Regions from separate parts of the Bacillus sp. PK3-037 genome, predicted to be linked through region 3. Evidence: riboswitches for the same ligand, from Rfam matches in the RefSeq annotation. Region 3 holds a riboswitch; each other region holds the start of a gene.
The links. A riboswitch is a leader RNA that binds a small molecule or an ion and turns the genes downstream of it on or off. The one in region 3 is predicted to bind S-adenosylmethionine.

Region 1 (6,065 bases), 690 kb from region 3:
GACCATGTATTTTGTTTTACATCAAACAGCAGCGTTTCCGTCGCCTGTGAAGGTTCATATGTCAATACTCCGCTCAACTGATACGTCACCCAATCACTAATGCTTGTGAAGCTTGCAGTTTTTTCCCATAAGGAGGGCTGCCGGTGCTTTAAACCATAAAGCTTGAGCGCTGAAAAAAGCGCAGTCGGCAGACGGCCTGTTCGGCTGTATACTTCTTCCCGATTCGGTATGTTTTCCTCCCACTCCCTGCCCCGATTGTCAATGTTGGGCAGACCGAGGAAAGACTCACCATTTTGATCAAGCAGCACGATCCCCTGTCTTTGACTTGTTGAAGTGAGACCAATAATTTCAATATGATGAGAACGAGAAATCGCACGTCTAGCCAGATTCATGATTTGATTCCACAGCGCCTGTGGAGAAAAATAGCGGCTGTCCGGGTAAAGCGGCTCGGTCGTATATACAATGTCCTCCCGTTCAACCGTTTGAACGCTGCCCGACACACTTACGACCGCAACTCTTGCATTGCCAGTGCCAATGTCAAATACGAGATAACCTTTTTGTTTCGTCATCCTGATGCCCTCCTTTTCTTACACCTCTGCTTTAAGATCGTTTTTGTTATATAAAGTCGGAATATTGAGAGTTTTTTCACCCTTCCACTTTTTAAGCGCTTCGTTCAGAATGGTAACGTGATGATCCTCTACTTCAAATGTTGCTCCTGCTAAATGCGGTGTTGCCAGAACATTAGGCAATGAAATAAATTCATAATCCGATTGCTCTGGCGGCTCATGATAAAAAACGTCTAATATCGCACCTCTGATTTTACTTTCTTTCAATACAGATAAAAGATCCTCTCGGTTTACCACGACAGCTCTTGATGTATTCACGAAAATGGCGCTCTCTTTCATCAAGTCAAAATACGGCCGATCAATGAGGCCAAGCGTATCATCTGTACGCGGCAGATGAACAGAAACGATATCACTATCTGAAAAAACCTTCTCCAGAGAAACTTTTTCATATTGCGGATAATCGTGCTGTACGTATGGATCGTAATACAAAACCTTGCAGTCAAACGCAGCCAGCAGTTTTGCAATTCTTTGCCCAACCGCTCCGAATCCGACCATACCCACGGTTTTTCCTGTTATTTCATTACCTTTGAATTTGGCATACGCCTGCAAATAATCGCTGTTCCATTTTCCATCCTTTAGCCATTGATTAGAGGTATTCGTGTGCCGGAGAAATGAAATCACATTTCCAATAAACATTTCAGCAACAGCTTGTGCGTTGCGCCCAGGTGTATAGAAAACCGGAATGTCTCTGTTTGACGCTGCTGCTATATCAACATTGGAAGGCATTCCCCTGCATACTCCCACAAATGAAAGTTCCGGCATTGATGCAAACACATTCTCTGTCACCTGATCAAGCTCAGTAATCAGACCCGTCGCATTTGATTCTTTTAATAGCTGAATCAATTCATCTTCCCTGTATGCCCGGCCGTTTTCTTTCCAAGACTGATAAACAACGGAACCGAACAATTCTTCAAGCTCTTTTCGTCCTTCTTCGTTGTACGGTGCTGTAATCAAAACCGTCATGATGCAAAACATCCTTTTCATCGGTATTTTTCACAAAAAAAATCTCTCTCCAAAGATGGAAAGAGATTCATGTATAGGCGCACTCTGCCACAGACAGAAGCCGGTATAAACCTTACTTTCCTATCTTTCAAGCTGACGCTTGCTGGAATTGGCACAATAATGTTGCCGAGGTTTCATAGGGCCAGTCCCTCCACCTCTCTTGATAGAAAATGTTTTGTATGTAATTTTCAGTATTGAGAATACGTTAATCATAAAGAAGACCCAGATTGATGTCAATGTCTTTTTTCAGAATTGACGTTATCATTCGAAATGTTATAATTCTTACAATATATCTAACTAGGGAGAGGAACTGGGCTATGAAATCGTTCGCCACTCAACAAAACGGCATTTTTAAATCCGTTTGCTCACTGGACTGCCCGGACCAGTGCGGATTGCTGGTACATAAAAAAGACGGGAAAATTGTGAAAGTGCAGGGTGATCCTGATCACCCCGTGACAGCCGGAAATATATGCAACAAAGTACGAAATATGGCTGAGCGCATCTATGATGAAAAGCGGCTGACGACTCCGCTGAAACGAACAGGTGTGAAGGGCGAGGCAGAGTTTAAACCAATTTCTTGGGAAGAAGCGATTGACACCATCACATCCCGCTGGAAACAGCTGATTGATGAAGAAGGAGCTGAAAGCATACTGCCTTACAGCTTTTACGGCAATATGGGAAAATTAACGGCTGAAGGAATGGACCGCCGCTTTTTTTATCGCTTGGGCTCAAGCCAGCTTGAGCGGACGATTTGCAGCAAAGCCGGATCAGAGGGCTATAAATATACCATGGGTGTGAGTGCTGGAATCGATCCTGAAGAAACAATCCATACGAAACTCTTTATCTTTTGGGGAATTAACGCAGTCAGCACAAATATGCATCAAATTACAATCGCCCAAAAAGCACGGAAAAAAGGCGCAAAAATTGTTGTGATTGATGTGCATAAAAATCAGACAGGGCGTCTTGCAGACTGGTTTATTCCTATAAAACCCGGTACCGACAGCGCGCTTGCCCTTGGCATCATGCACATTTTATTTAAAGAAAATCTTCACGATGAAGCATTTCTTTCAGAATATACAGTCGGCTATGAAGAACTGCGCGAGCATGTGAAACAGTATCATCCAGAAAAGGTATCCTTGATCACTGGTATCAGTACCGACGATATCTATCAGCTGGCAAAAATGTATGGTGAAACCTCCCCTTCCTTTATCAGAATCGGAAACGGCCTTCAGCATCATGACAACGGCGGAATGATTGTAAGAACGATTGCCTGTCTTCCGGCGATTACCGGTCAATGGATGCATACAGGAGGCGGTGCCATCAAACATAACAGCGGAGTTTTAGAATATAACACCACCGCGCTTCAGCGTCCTGATTTACTGAAAGGCCGCACACCGAGATCGTTTAATATGAACCAGCTGGGCAGGGTTCTTCTGGAAACAGACCCTCCTGTTCGCTCCCTCTTTATTTATGGGACGAATCCAGCCGTTGTGGCGCCAGAAGCGAACAAAGTCAGACAAGGCCTCCTGCGGGATGACTTGTTCACCGTGGTTCATGATTTGTTTGTAACAGAAACGGCCAAATATGCGGACATTGTACTGCCCGCTGCATCTGCTTTTGAAAATACTGATTTTTACACCTCATACTGGCATCATTACATTCAGCTGCAGCAGCCGGTTATTGAGAAATACGGAGAAAGTAAGTCTAATACCGAGGTATTCCGGTTATTGGCTGAGGCAATGGGATTTACGGATCAGGAGCTCAAAGATTCAGATGAAGACTTAATCCGGCAGGCGCTTCACCACCCCGATAATCCTTATTTAGCAGAGATTACTTATGAATCACTTACTGAACGTTCGTTTATGAAGGCGAAGCGTGAAAAGCCGCTGTTTCCGGGTAAATTGCCGACACCGAGCGGAAAAATAGAATTATATTCAGAAAAAATGAAACAAGCCGGTTTCCCGCCGTTACCGACACATACGCCGCTTGCGCCGGATCATGAATTCCCGTTTATGTATGTTCCCGGGCCGAATCATAATTTCTTAAACTCAACGTTTTCCAATAATGCAAAGCACGTCAAACTTGAAAAAGCACCGAAACTCTTTATCAACACGAAAGATGCCGAAAAACACGGCCTCACTGATGGTGAAGCCGTACGGATTTGGAACAGCCGAGGTGAGTGTGAATTAACCGCCGCAGTCGGAGAACAAGTGCTGCCCGGTGTTGTCGTCAGTCAAGGATTATGGGCAGATGAACCAGGCAAAAATCAGCTTGTTAACGCCCTGACCCCCGACCGCTTGTCTGATATAGGCGGAGGCGCCACTTTTTTCTCAGGCCGAGTGCAGATTGAAAAAGCATAGAAACCGTCCAGAGCTTGCTCTGGCGTTTTTTTGTGTGCACAGTCAACAAAAAAATGAAACCAATGGTATAGAGTGACCGTATAACATGACGATTACATAATGGAGGCATACACATGGACGTTTTTTTAGGAATCGGTATTGCATTGGCTGGATATTTTATCGGAGAAGGATTAAAGCATATTAACAACCCAAAAGCTAACGAAAAAAATGACATCATGCTGATTAAAGAACGAGATATTCACTTTTACATCGGGCATTTTTTAGGAATAACCCAAGCGGAGGCGAAACTCTTAGCAAAGGATCTCACAGACCTCCCTCATATCGAAATAAACGGAAAAAGATATGTGCAAAAACATATCTTAAGAGAATGGGTATTAACATTAGGAGAGAAACAACAAGCGAAAGATTAATGCGAATTTTTCAATAAGACGAGCTATGAAGTTCTATTTACCATCAAAACAAAAAGCAGGATTGGTAAACGCTTTTTGATCAATTTATTGGTTCTTGTTATTTATTTAATTTAAAAAAGATCACCACATTAACGAAAGCAGCCCACATATGCAATTATTGATTTTACTTATCAAGTATAGGTATTGGTGTCTTCGGTAGAGGGGATGCCAAATGCAATTGAATACAGAGTCACTATCTAACATCCAAGCAGCTGAAAGACCAGTCGCAGGATTCATTTAGCCCTTCTTCTTGAGCAGGATTTTTCATTTGAAATGTTCCTCTACCATTGCTGTGCCAACATGCATAAGGAAGTCACAACATTCTTACCTCATAATCATTTGCACGTATAAAAAAGCGGCGGAAAATTTAGATTTTCCCGCCGTTTTTCAAAGCTTTTATTCAGGAAACTGAACATGCCCGGGAACTGTGTACGCCCCAGATGTTCCGTTTGCAGGAAGCTTTGGAATCGTATCTTTTACAACTTTTCCTCGAATGTCAGTGATTCTGACTTTAAGAGAGCCCGTTCCTAAATTGGTGCTGAGGAAATGATTATAGTCTGTTTTCTCCATGTTGATCCACTTTCCGTCTTTGTAGTATTCCATTTTCATAACGGGATACTTGTGATTTCTAACTTGGATTGCCGCCCACCACTGGCTGCTGCCTTCTTTAATCCGGTATGTGAAATTGCCAGTGATTGGCGCTTTGATCACACGCCATTTGATTTTGATTTTTCCATCTTTCATAGCACCGATTTTGCTGAAGGCATTGGGTGAAAGATCAAGGGCTCCTGGGGCACCCTCAGGATATAGATCGGTAACATAGACGATCGTCTTCCCCTTTGGCCCTTCCACTTCAAGATAAGAGCCGGCAAGAGCGGCTTTCACACCCCCGTAATTAAGATCCTTTGGGTTAATTGCCGTAATCTCCATGTCAGATGGGATAGGGTCAAGAAGGAAAGCTCCTCCTGAATAGCCTGATCCGGTATAGGTTGCATAGCCTTCGTGCAAATCGTTATAGGCTGCCGAAGCCTGCGGGCAAAAACAAAGAATCATCAACATAACCACGCTAATAACAGCACTGATCTTCTTTTTCATAGACATCCTCCTAGTCCAAATTTCGAATGAGAATCATTATCATTGTAATGCTGATTCGATATGGATGGAAAGAGGACATAGATTCATAGATTGATTTATGTCTAATTCACTATTCTATATCTATCAAAAGGTGCGTTTTTTACGACTATGCACTACTTATGTTCAGATGCACATATGAGCCAAAGTTCTTGTTTCATTAAAATGGGTGGCTATAGTGGGGATCTGAAGTATATCAGCTCAAAAAATCCCCATCCCCGCTTGAAATCGCAAGCGGGAGAATTTCACTTTACTTTTTGCAACTTGGCCAGAGCAGTAAGTATAATACCTAAAATGAGCACAATCGGAACCCAAATAATGATGTAATGAAAATGCGGTTCTGCAAAAGCTACAATAATAGCCCCCACACAATATAATATGATGGCCAGCGCCCTTAACACAGCATCTCTCAAGAATGTTTTATTCTGTTTAGAGAAAAGCAACCGGCCGGAAAGATCCTCTAAAAGAGAAGCCAATGTTCCGGTCAAAACAGTTGA
Region 2 (6,065 bases), 1.7 Mb from region 3:
TGTCATCGTTGAGATTGCAAAGCTGTTTGAAGAACAGGCGTAAGCTGAAAAACCAGTCCAAAAAAGGACTGGTTTTTTCGCGTGAAAATGAAACATTTTAAAAGCTCTGTCCGTAAAACAACTATCAAAGGATGAGGAGGAAATGCAAAGATGAAGAACACAATTGCCGCAAAAAGCCTGTTTAAAAAATGGATGATTTCCCGCCCGCTCAAAATGCAAACAAAACGATCAAACCCATTTAAAAAAATAAGAAGAATGTTCAAACGCCTTTTCTGATCCTTCGCCGGACTCCCCTCAAATCAGCCGACCAGTCCAAATTCCCGCCCAAATGCTCCGTAATTTGGGTTTTTTGTGTTCAATTCCTCAAAATAGGGTATACATCAAACAAAGAAGAACACATTATCCATATATAGTTAATTTGAATTACAGAAATTTAGGTTAAAAGTTATATAAAGAAATTCATTTTAACGTCGATAGTAACTATAGAACCATTAAAAAGGAAAAACACCAGCTTAATGTAAGACTATTTTCAGGTCATCGGCGAAAAGGATTTTTGAGGGATACGCATTTATTATTAGTGGATTTAGAATTTTTTGAATACTTTTAGACGTTTTATCCGTACAATAGAGAATACCAAAACTTTTTTTGGGAGGTATGTAAAATGATCCTATTTATTATCATCGCATTATGTGGCTATCTTCTCTTCTCATTCAGCAAAGACAATAGACGAAAACCGCAAAAGACAAGCCCTCTTCCTGCACCCGTTCCTCATCATAATAACCTAATCGACCTTGACGCCATCCGCCAAAAACGCCGGATGCATCTTTCCTAATTCTATATTTCAAACGAAAAGGCTGCTGAATGACGCAGCCTTTTAAAATTGTGTTGAGATAGAGCCTGAAACCTTTTTATCCTCTATCCGTAATTTCATATAAGGCAAGTCCAAAAGGAGACTTCAGCAATGATCGATTTATTTATGAAACAAAAAATGTTCTCGCTTAAAGATGCATTTCACATTTATGACAGGGATGAACAAGAAATCTTCAAGGTGGAGGGGCGCTTTTTCTCGTTAGGGGACTCATTACAAATGACAGATTCATCCGGAAAAACGCTCGTTTCCATTGAGCAAAAAGTGATGTCATTTTTGCCGCGATAAGAGATTTCAATTGGCGGGAAAACGGTTTGTGAGGTAACGAAGAAAGTAACGTTTTTCAAACCGAAATTTGTGATTTCCGGCCTTAACTGGGAAATCGATGGTGACTTATGGAGGGATGAATTCCAGCTGACGGACGGAGAAAATGTCCGGATGTCAGTGAGCAAGAAGTGGCTCAGCTGGGGTGATTCCTATCACTTGCAGATTGCAAACGAGGAAGATGTTCTGATTTGCACTGCCATCGCTATCGTGCTTGATATGGTTTTATATAACGATGAAGATGAAAGTATTTTCTAAAAAGCATTGACAGTTGATCCAAAAGTAATAATATTAAGATAATTAATATGTAAATATGAAGTTATACCTTATCAAGAGAGGTGGAGGGACTGGCCCTACGATACCCGGCAACCGCTGTTTTACACAGAATGGTGCTAAATCCTTAAGAACATCGCGTTCTTGCAGATGAGGCAGAGATTTGATCGTTCAAGCTCTTCCTTGCACAAAGGAAGAGCTTTTTTCATGCAGCAAACTTTTTAGAAAAGAGGCGAAATGATATGGTTCAACAAGTAAACCTTGCAGCACAGAAATCAGAAAAACAGAAGAAAGCCCCTTTCCGCGCCGATCATGTCGGCAGTTTATTACGATCCGCCCCAGTAAAAGAGGCGCGGCAAAAACAAGCGGCCGGCGAGATCACGGCAGAACAGCTTCGTGATATCGAAAATAAAGAAATCACCCGCATTGTCGAAAAGCAAAAGGAAATCGGCCTAAACGTCGTAACCGACGGAGAGTTCCGCCGTTCGTGGTGGCATTACGATTTCCTGGAAGGGCTCGACGGAGTGGAACCGTTCATCCCCGCTGAAGGAATTCAGTTCCATAACGCGAAAACAAAAGCACGCAGCATCAAAGTGACGGGAAAACTTGATTTTACGAACCCCCCAGCGCTTGCCGATTATCAATTTTTACATGAGATTGCCGGTGACGCGACACCAAAGCTGACGATTCCGAGCCCGAATATGCTGTTTTTCGGTGAAAAAGCTGATCAAGGCGTATATCCCGATCAGGAGGAATATTTTCATGATCTGGCCCAGGCGTACAAAAAAGCGATTAACGCTTTCTATGATGCGGGCTGCCGCTATCTTCAGCTCGATGATACGTCATGGTCTCTCTTCTTTGAAGAAAAAGGCAGAGATGTTGTCCGTGCCCTCGGCGGTGATCCGGAAACATTGCCTGCGTTGTTTGCCAAAACGATTAACGATGCAGTGGGGGACCGTCCTGACGACTTAACGGTCACGATGCACATCTGCCGCGGCAACTTCCGCTCGACTTGGGCAGCATCAGGAGGCTATGACGCTGTAGCGGAAACGATTCTTGACGGTTTAGACCTTGACGGCTTGTTCCTGGAATACGATGATGACCGCTCCGGAAACTTTGATCCGCTCCGTTTTGTCAAACGCAAGGATCTGCAGATTGTCTTGGGCTTGATTACATCCAAATACGGAGAGCTTGAGAACCCAGAGGATGTCAAACGCCGAATCAGCGAAGCTGCGCGCTTTGTCAGCTTAGATCAGCTGTGCCTCAGCCCGCAGTGCGGTTTCGCTTCAACAGAAGAAGGAAACCTTTTGACTGAGGAGCAGCAGTGGGCGAAGCTCCGTCATGTGGTCGATATTGCCAATGATGTGTGGAAATAATCTATCATTGACAGAAAAGAGAAATGTGTGAATAATAGATACTATCAGAAAATTTCATAAAAAGGTTTTCCTTATCAAGAGAGGTGGAGGGACTGGCCCTGCGATACCCGGCAACCGCTGTTTAACAGAATGGTGCTAAATCCTTAAGAGCAGATTTTTGCTCTTGAAGATAAGGTTGAGATTGTTCACGCAAGCTCTTCCTTATCCAAAGGAAGAGCTTTTTTATATTCGAATGGAAAGAAGGAATGAACAACATGTCACAGCAAACAACACCCGCAGAACAAAAACAATCGCTTCAGAGAAAAAAAACGCCGTTTCGCGCGGATCAAGTCGGAAGCCTGCTGAGATCTGAGCCCGTCAAAAAAGCGCGGCTGCAAAGGGCGGCCGGCGAAATCACTGCCGAACAGCTTCGCCAGATTGAAAACGATGAAATCATCCGCATTGTGGAAAAACAAAAAGAAACCGGCCTGAACGTCGTGACAGACGGGGAATTCCGCAGAGCGTGGTGGCATTTTGATTTCCTTGAAAATCTGGATGGCGTTGAGCCGTTTATACCTGAACAGGGTATCCAGTTCCATAATGTGCAGACAAAAGCACGCGGCATCAAAGTGACAGGCGATATTGATTTCTCAAATCACCCAATGCTCGAAGATTACTCATTTTTACATGGCATCGCTGGTGATGCAACGCCAAAAATGACAATTCCGAGTCCGAATATGCTCTTTTTCCGCGGCAGACTGGAAAAGGATGCATACAAAAACGATTATGCTCTTTTTCAGCATGATGTATCAAAAGCGTATAAAAAAGCGATTCAAGCGTTTTATGACAGAGGCTGCCGCTACCTCCAGCTTGATGATACGGCATGGGCTGTTTTCTTATCTGAAAAAGGCTTGAAACAAGTGGAAGCATTCGGAACAACGCCTGACGAGCTTCGCCAGCTGTTTGCGAAGTCAATCAATGACGCAATTGCCGACCGTCCGGATGATATGACCATTACCATGCATATTTGCCGCGGCAACTTCCAGTCCACATGGACAGCTGAAGGCGGTTATGATGCGGCGGCGGAAACCATTTTTGACGGCTTGAATCTGGACGGGCTTTTCTTAGAGTATGATGATTCACGCTCAGGCGGATTCGAACCGCTCCGTTATGTGAAACGCTCTGATCTTCAGCTTGTCCTAGGCTTGGTGACATCTAAATTCGGTGAGCTTGAACATCCGGACGACGTGAAACGCCGTATCGAAGAGGCATCCCGTTATGTCAGCCTAGATCAGTTGTGCCTGAGCCCGCAATGCGGATTTGCTTCGACTGAGGAAGGCAACAAGCTGACCGAGGAACAGCAATGGGCGAAGCTGCGCCATGTTGTTGAGATCGCTAACGATGTTTGGAAATAAGGAACAGAAAAACACACTTGATTCCCGGGCGGGGCAAGTGTGTTTTTTTTATGCCTGCTCAATTTGATAGGCTTTGCATTTTTCATATAAGCTTGTTTTTCCTATGCCTAATAGCTTTGCTGCCTTTATTTTATTGCCGTCTGCTGCGGCAAGCGCCTCGATGATCGCGTTTTTTTCCGCCTCAGCGATTGTCTCTTTTAATGGCAGTATAGATTGAGATTCCCGGATTTTGATTGTTCTTTGGATGGGTTGATCTTCAGGAGTGAGATTCAGGTGTTTCGGTTCGATTCGTTTGCCGTCGAGGACGTTGACAGCCCGTTCTAAGACATTTTCCAATTCTCGTATGTTTCCCGGCCAAGAATAGCTCTGAAGCACTGCAATTGCTTCTTTAGAAAGCTCCAAGCCATCAAAGCCAAATTTCCGTTCAAGTTTTTTTAATAGAAGCCCCGCGATCGGCACAACATCCTCTATGCGCTCTCTTAGGGACGGGATTTGAATTTTGATCACGTTCAGTCGGTAATAGAGGTCTTGCCGGAAGTCTCCTTCCCGGACCATTTTTTCGAGGTTTCGGTGTGTCGCCGCAATCACTCGTACATCTATTGGGACCGGGCTTCTTGCGCCGATCCGCTCTATCTCTTTCTCTTGCAGTACGCGAAGGATTTTGCTTTGCATATGCAGCGGCATATCACCTACTTCATCAAGGAAAATGGTTCCTTGATGCGCAAGTTCGAATTTTCCTTTTTTCCCGCCTTTTTTTGCCCCCGTAAAAGCGCCGTCTTCGTATCCGAACATTTCTGATTCAAACAAATGCTCTGGGATCGAGGCGCAGTTGACGCGCAGAAAGGGAGCATACCTGCGGCGGCTGTTCTGATGGATGGCGTGGGCAAACAGCTCTTTTCCCGTGCCTGATTCTCCTAAAAGCAAAACGGCCGATTGGCTGTCAGATACCCGTTCAGCCAGCCGTTTCGCTTCCATAAAGAGAGAGCTGTTTCCAATCAAGTCGCCAAAGTGGTATTTACTGAAAAGCTCTTTTTCGTATCTATTTTTGTAGTAATTGAGTTCATTGAGGAGGGGTTTAATTTTTCTTGAATAATCCATCCATTCCTGCGGATTGCGGAACATAACGGTTCCGACCGCTCCTACAAGCTGCCGGTTCACATAGAGCGGATACCGGTTGGCGATCATTTCGCTGCCGTTAATCGGATGAATAGCGGCAGCCTCTGTCCGCCCCGTCTTCGCCACGATGTGCATTCTCGAGTTTTCAATCACGTCCTGAACGGGTTTTCCTATCGCTTCTTCTTCTGTTTTTTTAAGAAAGTCACAGTACGCCTGATTGATATAGAGAATGTTCCCCTCATGATCAACCACAACAATACATTCCGCCGCAAGGTTGATGATTTCATCCAGCCATTCATAGGGTAATCTTTTAATAGAATGTTTCATCTCCCTGTCGCTCCCGTCACATTTTGTAATCGCTTTCAATCTTATGATAAACGAGAGCCTCCTATGAATACAACAATCTATTATTGAGCTGTGTAGCCTCCATCCAGCACGACCGCCTGCCCTGTGACGCCTTTCGCCTTTTCACTCGCCAAAAAGACGGCATAATCAGCAATTTCTTTAACCGAGAGAAGGCGTTTTTGCGGCACGAGCGGAAAAATCACCTCTTCCAGAACCGATTCATAGGGAACATGTCTTGTTTTAGAAAGATCGCTCAGCTGATTGCGGACAAGCTGTGTGTCCACATATCCCGGGCAGAGTGCATTCACCGTAATCCCGTGGGGCGCGCCTTCCAGCGCCCCCACCTTTGTCAGCCCAATGACCCCATGC
Region 3 (6,065 bases):
AAGTTGCTTTCGGTTGACCGGCTTAGCTTTTCATATGAAGAAAACGAGAAACCGATTTTTCAGGATATAACGTTTGAGCTCCAAAAAGGAGAATGCGCTTTATTGTTAGGGCCGAGCGGGTGCGGAAAAAGCTCGCTTGCCCTCTGTTTAAACGGGCTTTACCCTGAAGCTTGCGACGGGATGCTGTCTGGGCATGTATTCTTATTTCAAAAACCGATCACTGACGCTGAAACCTCTGAAACAATCGCTCAGCATGTCGGAGTCGTCTTTCAGGACCCTGATCAGCAGTTTTGTATGCTGACAGTAGAGGATGAAATCGCCTTTGGATTGGAAAATCTGCAAGTCCCCCAAGAAGAAATGGTGAAGAAAATTGATGACGTTCTGGAAAAATTACATATCACTCATGTAAAGGAAAAAACGATTTCCACTCTGTCAGGGGGACTGAAGCAAAAAGTCGCGCTCGCCTGTATTTTGGCGATGCAGCCTGAGACGATTATTCTGGATGAACCGACTTCCCTTTTAGACCCTTATTCAGCACGGGAGTTCGTTCAAATGATCAAAGAGCTTCAGCAGGAAAAAGGCTTCGGCCTTCTCGTGATCGAACATCAGCTTGATGAGTGGGCGCCTTGGGTTGAAAGAACAATCGTACTGGATGGAGCAGGCAAGAAAGCCTTAGACGGGCCGACTAAGGAAATGTTTCAGCATCACTCAAACATGTTAAGAACAATGGGAATCGCTGTGCCAAAAATTTGTGGCTTACAAGAAAATGTGAGCATACCGTTCACATTGTCAAAAGAAACGCTGTTCAAGGAACCCTTCCCTGCTGGGCCTGCTGAAGAAGCGGCGGTTCTTTCTGCTGAACACGCGGTGCAGGTCCAGAACTTATCGTTTTCAAGAGGACAGCAGACCATTTTCAAAGACATCAGTTTTTCATTGCGTGCAGGCTCTTTGACGGCTCTTGTCGGGCCAAACGGCACAGGAAAATCTACGCTGTTGTCTGTTCTCGCCCGTTTGCTCAAACCGAAAAGCGGCAAGATTCTTCTGCATGATAAGCCGCTGGAGTCTTACAAAGAAAAAGAGCTTCGCAAACAAATGGGATTGGTTTTCCAAAATCCAGAGCACCAGTTTGTGACTGACACAGTATATGATGAGCTGCTGTTCGGCCATGCGGCAAATGCCGAAACCGAGAAAAAAGCGCAGAATCTGCTGCAGCGTTTGGGCCTTGCACATTTGGCGGACCACCATCCGTTTGCGATCAGCCAAGGGCAAAAACGGCGGCTGAGTGTCGCCACCATGCTGATGCACGATGTAGAGGTTTTGCTTTTAGACGAACCGACCTTTGGCCAAGACGCCAAAACAGCCGCTGAATGCATGGAGATGATTCAGCATATCCAGACAGAAGGCACCGCTGTCCTCATGATCACACACGATATGGAGCTTGTATCTTCATATGCTGACAGCGTGCTTGTGCTTCACGGCACACATTTGGCCTTTGACGGAATACCGGAACAGTTATTTTCCAGGGAAGCCGAGCTCGTCCAAAAAGCAAAGCTCACCCTCCCCCTTCGATATGAATGGATGACATACCAGCAGGAGGTGCGTGATGAAGCAGCCGTTACATCTCATTAACCCGGCAGTAAAAGCAGCGGCGGTTTTTTGCTGTGTCGTCATGCTGTCGTTTATTTACAATCCTTACACACCGGCGTGTTTTTATATCATGATTGTTGCGGGTGTCCTGTTGGCGGCCAGAATACCGCTGAAAAAATGGCTTTTGTTCACGATTCCGTTTTTGATTTTAGCATTTGGCTGCGTATGGACAGCCGCTGTTTTCGGCAAGATTCCGACGACCGCAGATAATTTTCTGTTCCAAGCCGGCCCTTTTTCGATCAACAGTGAAAATGTGGCTGTCGGCATCTCACTCGGGTTTCGGATTTTGTGCTTTTCTGCCTTATCGATGATGTTTGTTTTTACAACCGATCCGATTTTATTTATGCTGAGTCTTGTGCAGCAGTGCAAACTGTCCCCGAAGCTTGCATACGGCGTCATTGCCGGATTTCGTTTTCTCCCTCTGTTAAAAGAGGAGGTCCAGCTGATCCAGCAGGCACATAAAATCCGAGGCGGAGCGGCGGAAAATGGATTAAAAGAAAAAATAAGCGGGTTAAAGCGCTATACCATCCCGCTATTAGCAAGCGCGATCAGAAAAGCGGAACGAACAGCTCTTGCGATGGAATCAAAAGGATTTACAGGCAGCCGAAACCGGACGTATTACCGATCGCTTACCGTCAGCCCGCGCGACTGGCTGTTCTTTTTCCTCATTCTCTTGTTATTCGCAGGATCTTTTCTTTTGTCTTTATGTTTTACCTCATAAAAAAAGCCGCTATGTTTGGGTCTCACCCCTGTTTTTGAGACAGGGGCCAGTCCCGTTGAATAGCGGCTTTTTTATTATTGATGATAGTTCAATGCTTGGGCAAGATTGGTTTTAATATTAATGTTCGTAAAATCAATTCCAAGCTGTACAGCGGTTTGCGCAATTTCTGGTCTGATTCCAGACAATGTGGATCTGACACCGATTAAAGTAAGCGCCTCTATCAATTTAAAGATTTGATGCGCCACCATTGTATCAACAACTACGACACCTGAAAGATCGATCAACAGATGCTCAACGCGTCTTTTCGCACATGCATTAAGCGTGTTCTCAAGAATAAACTTTGCCCGTTCAGTATCAATATCACCGACAAGCGGCAGCAGAGCTGTCGTTTTGCTCAGAGTAATGACAGGCGAGCTTAATTCCAATATCATTTCTCTCTGGGCATTTAATTGCTGTTTTGCATTCGATTCAGCGTGATCGACGAATGTATAAATGGTAAAATCAAAAACTTTCACAATCAAATCGGCCCATTTTTGTTTTTCTCCCGGTCCAAATGCCGACTCGTTTTCTTCTGCGAACTTCTCATAATACTTCGTATATAATCTTCGGTTTCTCATAAACTCACGGATGACGTATTGCACCGGGGTATCGAGATGTTTTTGATCATTCGTCAGCTCAATGACCCATTGTTGAAATTCATCGAGAAATTGTTTTTCCGGTAAAACATACATGTAATTCAGATGCCGGTAGAACTCTCTGTCCTGCTCTTTCAGCTCCTCGGTTACAGCTGCATTATGTAAGGCATAAATCGAATTCGGATCGCTTTCCTCCATTGTGTCAATCCATTCCTCGGCCATTTGTTCTACATGCTCAGAAAAAAACGCAAATATTTTTTCATTCAGTTTCATCACACTGCTCCTTTCCCAACTTCTATTATAACTTGACTGACAGCTGAATCCCAGCCATACACGCTAGAGACATCCATTATTTTGAAAATTACTAATCCATTGGATTGTATCCTATTTTTTCAAAATGCTTCAAACGACTCTGTCCGAGCGGCTGCTTTTTTCATATAATGTGAGATAACACCCTTGTATCCACTTGCAAGCATAAAAAAGGAGGGCTTTTTTATGAATGGTGAAATCCGCTTGATCCCGTATGTGACGAATGAGCAGATCATGGATGTGAACGAGCTTCCTGAGGGTATTAAAGTGATTAAGGCGCCAGAAATGTGGGCAAAAGGGGTTAAAGGCAAAGACGTAAAAATTGCTGTATTGGACACCGGCTGCGATACGAGCCATCCCGATTTGAAAAACCAAATCATCGGCGGAAAGAATTTCACAGATGATGACGGCGGCAAGGAAGATGCCATTTCCGACTACAACGGACACGGCACACATGTTGCCGGAACGATTGCGGCTAACGATTCAAACGGCGGCATCGCCGGGGTTGCGCCTGAGGCAAGCCTCTTAATTGTAAAGGTGCTTGGCGGTGAAAACGGCAGCGGAAAGTACGAATGGATTATTAACGGCATTAACTATGCCGTTGAGCAAAAGGCTGATATCATCTCAATGTCCCTTGGCGGACCGAGCGATGTGCCTGAACTGGAGGAAGCGGTCAAAAACGCCGTCAAAAACGGAGTGCTAGTCGTTTGTGCCGCGGGAAATGAAGGTGACGGCGACGAACGCACAGAGGAGCTTTCCTATCCTGCTGCTTATAATGATGTAATTGCGGTTGGATCTGTTTCAGTAGCGCGTGAATCGTCAGAATTTTCAAACGCAAACAAAGAGATTGATCTTGTTGCACCTGGTGAAAACATTTTATCCACTCTTCCCAACAAGAAATACGGGAAGCTTACCGGCACTTCCATGGCTGCCCCTCATGTCAGCGGAGCGCTTGCTTTAATTAAAAGCTTTGAAGAAGAATCTTTTCAAAGAGAGCTTTCTGAATCTGAGCTTTATGCGCAGCTGATCCGCAGGACACTTCCGCTCGATATCGCAAAAACATTGGCGGGGAATGGATTCCTGTATTTAACCGCTCCTGATGAGCTGTCAGAGAAAGCAGAGCAATCACATTTGATGACCCTATAAAATTATTTTTCTCATATAATATATACCGTCATTTGTAAATAAAATTTCAAATTCTATGTTGACAACGAATTTGAATTACTGTTAAGATTACCAACAAATGATTCAATTTTTCAAAAAATTAATAACATTTTCTCTTATCGAGAGTTGGGCGAGGGATTGGCCTTTTGACCCCAACAGCAACCGACCGTAATTCCATTGTGAAATGGGGCGCACTGCTTTTCGCGCCGAGACTGATGTCTCATAAGGCACGGTGCTAATTCCATCAGATTGTGTCTGAGAGATGAGAGAGGCAGTGTTTTACGCAGAAAAGCCTCTTTCTCTCATGGGAAAGAGGCTTTTTATTGTGAGAAAACCTCTTAGCAGCCTGTATCCGCGGGTTAACGAGAGTGTTTTACATATAAAGGAGGAGAAACAATGACAACCATCAAAACATCAAATTTAGGATTTCCAAGAATCGGACTGAACAGAGAATGGAAAAAAGCACTTGAAGCGTATTGGAAAGGCAGCACTGATAAAGATACGTTTTTAAAGCAAATCGACGAACTATTTTTATCCGCAGTAAAAACACAAATTGACCAGCAGATTGATGTTGTGCCTGTTTCTGATTTCACACAGTATGACCATGTACTCGACACAGCAGTCAGCTTCAACTGGATTCCGAAACGCTTCAGACATTTGACTGACGCTACCGATACATACTTCGCGATCGCCCGCGGAATTAAAGATGCTGTATCTAGTGAAATGACAAAATGGTTTAATACAAATTACCATTATATCGTTCCGGAATATGACGAGAGCATTGAGTTCCGCCTGACAAGAAACAAACAGCTTGAAGATTACCGCCGAATCAAACAGGAGTACGGCGTTGAAACAAAACCTGTGATTGTCGGCCCTTATACGTTCGTCACGCTTGCAAAAGGCTACGAGCCATCTGAAGCAAAAGCAATTCAAAAGCGCCTCGTGCCGTTATATGTACAGCTTTTAAAAGAGCTTGAAGAAGAAGGCGTAAAATGGGTTCAAATTGATGAACCTGCGCTTGTCACCGCTTCAGCTGAGGATGTACGCGGCGTAAAAGAATTATTCGAGAGCATCACAAATGAGCTTTCTTCCTTGAATGTGCTTTTGCAAACGTATTTCGATTCTGTTGATGCTTATGAGGAGCTCATTTCTTATCCTGTACAGGGCATCGGGCTTGATTTCGTTCATGATAAAGGCAGAAACCTGGAGCAGCTTAAGACACACGGCTTTCCGAAAGATAAAGTGCTGGCAGCCGGTGTCATAGACGGACGCAACATTTGGAAAGCGGATCTTGAAGAACGCCTGGATGCCGTGCTTCATATCCTCAGCATTGCACAGGTTGATGAATTGTGGATTCAGCCTTCCAGCAGCCTGCTTCATGTTCCGGTAGCGAAACACCCAGACGAGCATTTGGAACAGGATCTGCTGAACGGATTGTCCTACGCGAAAGAAAAACTGGCAGAGCTGACAGCTTTAAAAGAAGGCTTAGTATCAGGCAAAGCCGCTATCAGTGAACAAATCCAGCAAGCGAAAGCGGACATCAAAGCGCTCAAACAATTTGCAACAGGAGCCAATTCTGAACAAAAGAA

Region 1: it holds a riboswitch for S-adenosylmethionine, as region 3 does, so the genes downstream of both, M1D69_RS10760 (2-hydroxyacid dehydrogenase) here and metE (5-methyltetrahydropteroyltriglutamate--homocysteine S-methyltransferase) in region 3, are expected to answer to the same signal.
Region 2: it holds a riboswitch for S-adenosylmethionine, as region 3 does, so the genes downstream of both, M1D69_RS01335 (5-methyltetrahydropteroyltriglutamate--homocysteine S-methyltransferase) here and metE (5-methyltetrahydropteroyltriglutamate--homocysteine S-methyltransferase) in region 3, are expected to answer to the same signal.

Annotation. Positions count from the first base shown of each region.
Region 1 is NZ_CP096408.1:2,030,765-2,036,829, reverse strand. It holds gene M1D69_RS10765 (FGGY-family carbohydrate kinase) at 1-569, opposite strand, end outside; gene M1D69_RS10760 (2-hydroxyacid dehydrogenase) at 588-1,610, opposite strand; SAM riboswitch class I at 1,707-1,798, opposite strand; gene M1D69_RS10755 (molybdopterin oxidoreductase family protein) at 1,946-3,988, shown strand; gene M1D69_RS10750 (hypothetical protein) at 4,102-4,398, shown strand; gene M1D69_RS10745 (expansin EXLX1 family cellulose-binding protein) at 4,834-5,532, opposite strand; gene M1D69_RS10740 (YoaK family protein) at 5,814-6,065, opposite strand, start outside.
Region 2 is NZ_CP096408.1:250,166-256,230, reverse strand. It holds gene pepT (peptidase T) at 1-43, shown strand, start outside; gene M1D69_RS01350 (hypothetical protein) at 151-276, shown strand; partial or broken gene M1D69_RS01345 (hypothetical protein) at 554-832, shown strand; partial or broken gene M1D69_RS01340 (LURP-one-related/scramblase family protein) at 962-1,450, shown strand; SAM riboswitch class I at 1,516-1,622, shown strand; gene M1D69_RS01335 (5-methyltetrahydropteroyltriglutamate--homocysteine S-methyltransferase) at 1,708-2,841, shown strand; SAM riboswitch class I at 2,910-3,017, shown strand; gene M1D69_RS01330 (5-methyltetrahydropteroyltriglutamate--homocysteine S-methyltransferase) at 3,096-4,235, shown strand; gene M1D69_RS01325 (sigma-54 interaction domain-containing protein) at 4,284-5,678, opposite strand; gene M1D69_RS01320 (3-hydroxybutyrate dehydrogenase) at 5,759-6,065, opposite strand, start outside.
Region 3 is NZ_CP096408.1:2,717,198-2,723,262, forward strand. It holds gene M1D69_RS13875 (ABC transporter ATP-binding protein) at 1-1,629, shown strand, start outside; gene M1D69_RS13880 (CbiQ family ECF transporter T component) at 1,604-2,368, shown strand; gene rsbRB (RsbT co-antagonist RsbRB) at 2,443-3,276, opposite strand; gene isp (serine protease Isp) at 3,499-4,458, shown strand; SAM riboswitch class I at 4,590-4,745, shown strand; gene metE (5-methyltetrahydropteroyltriglutamate--homocysteine S-methyltransferase) at 4,873-6,065, shown strand, end outside.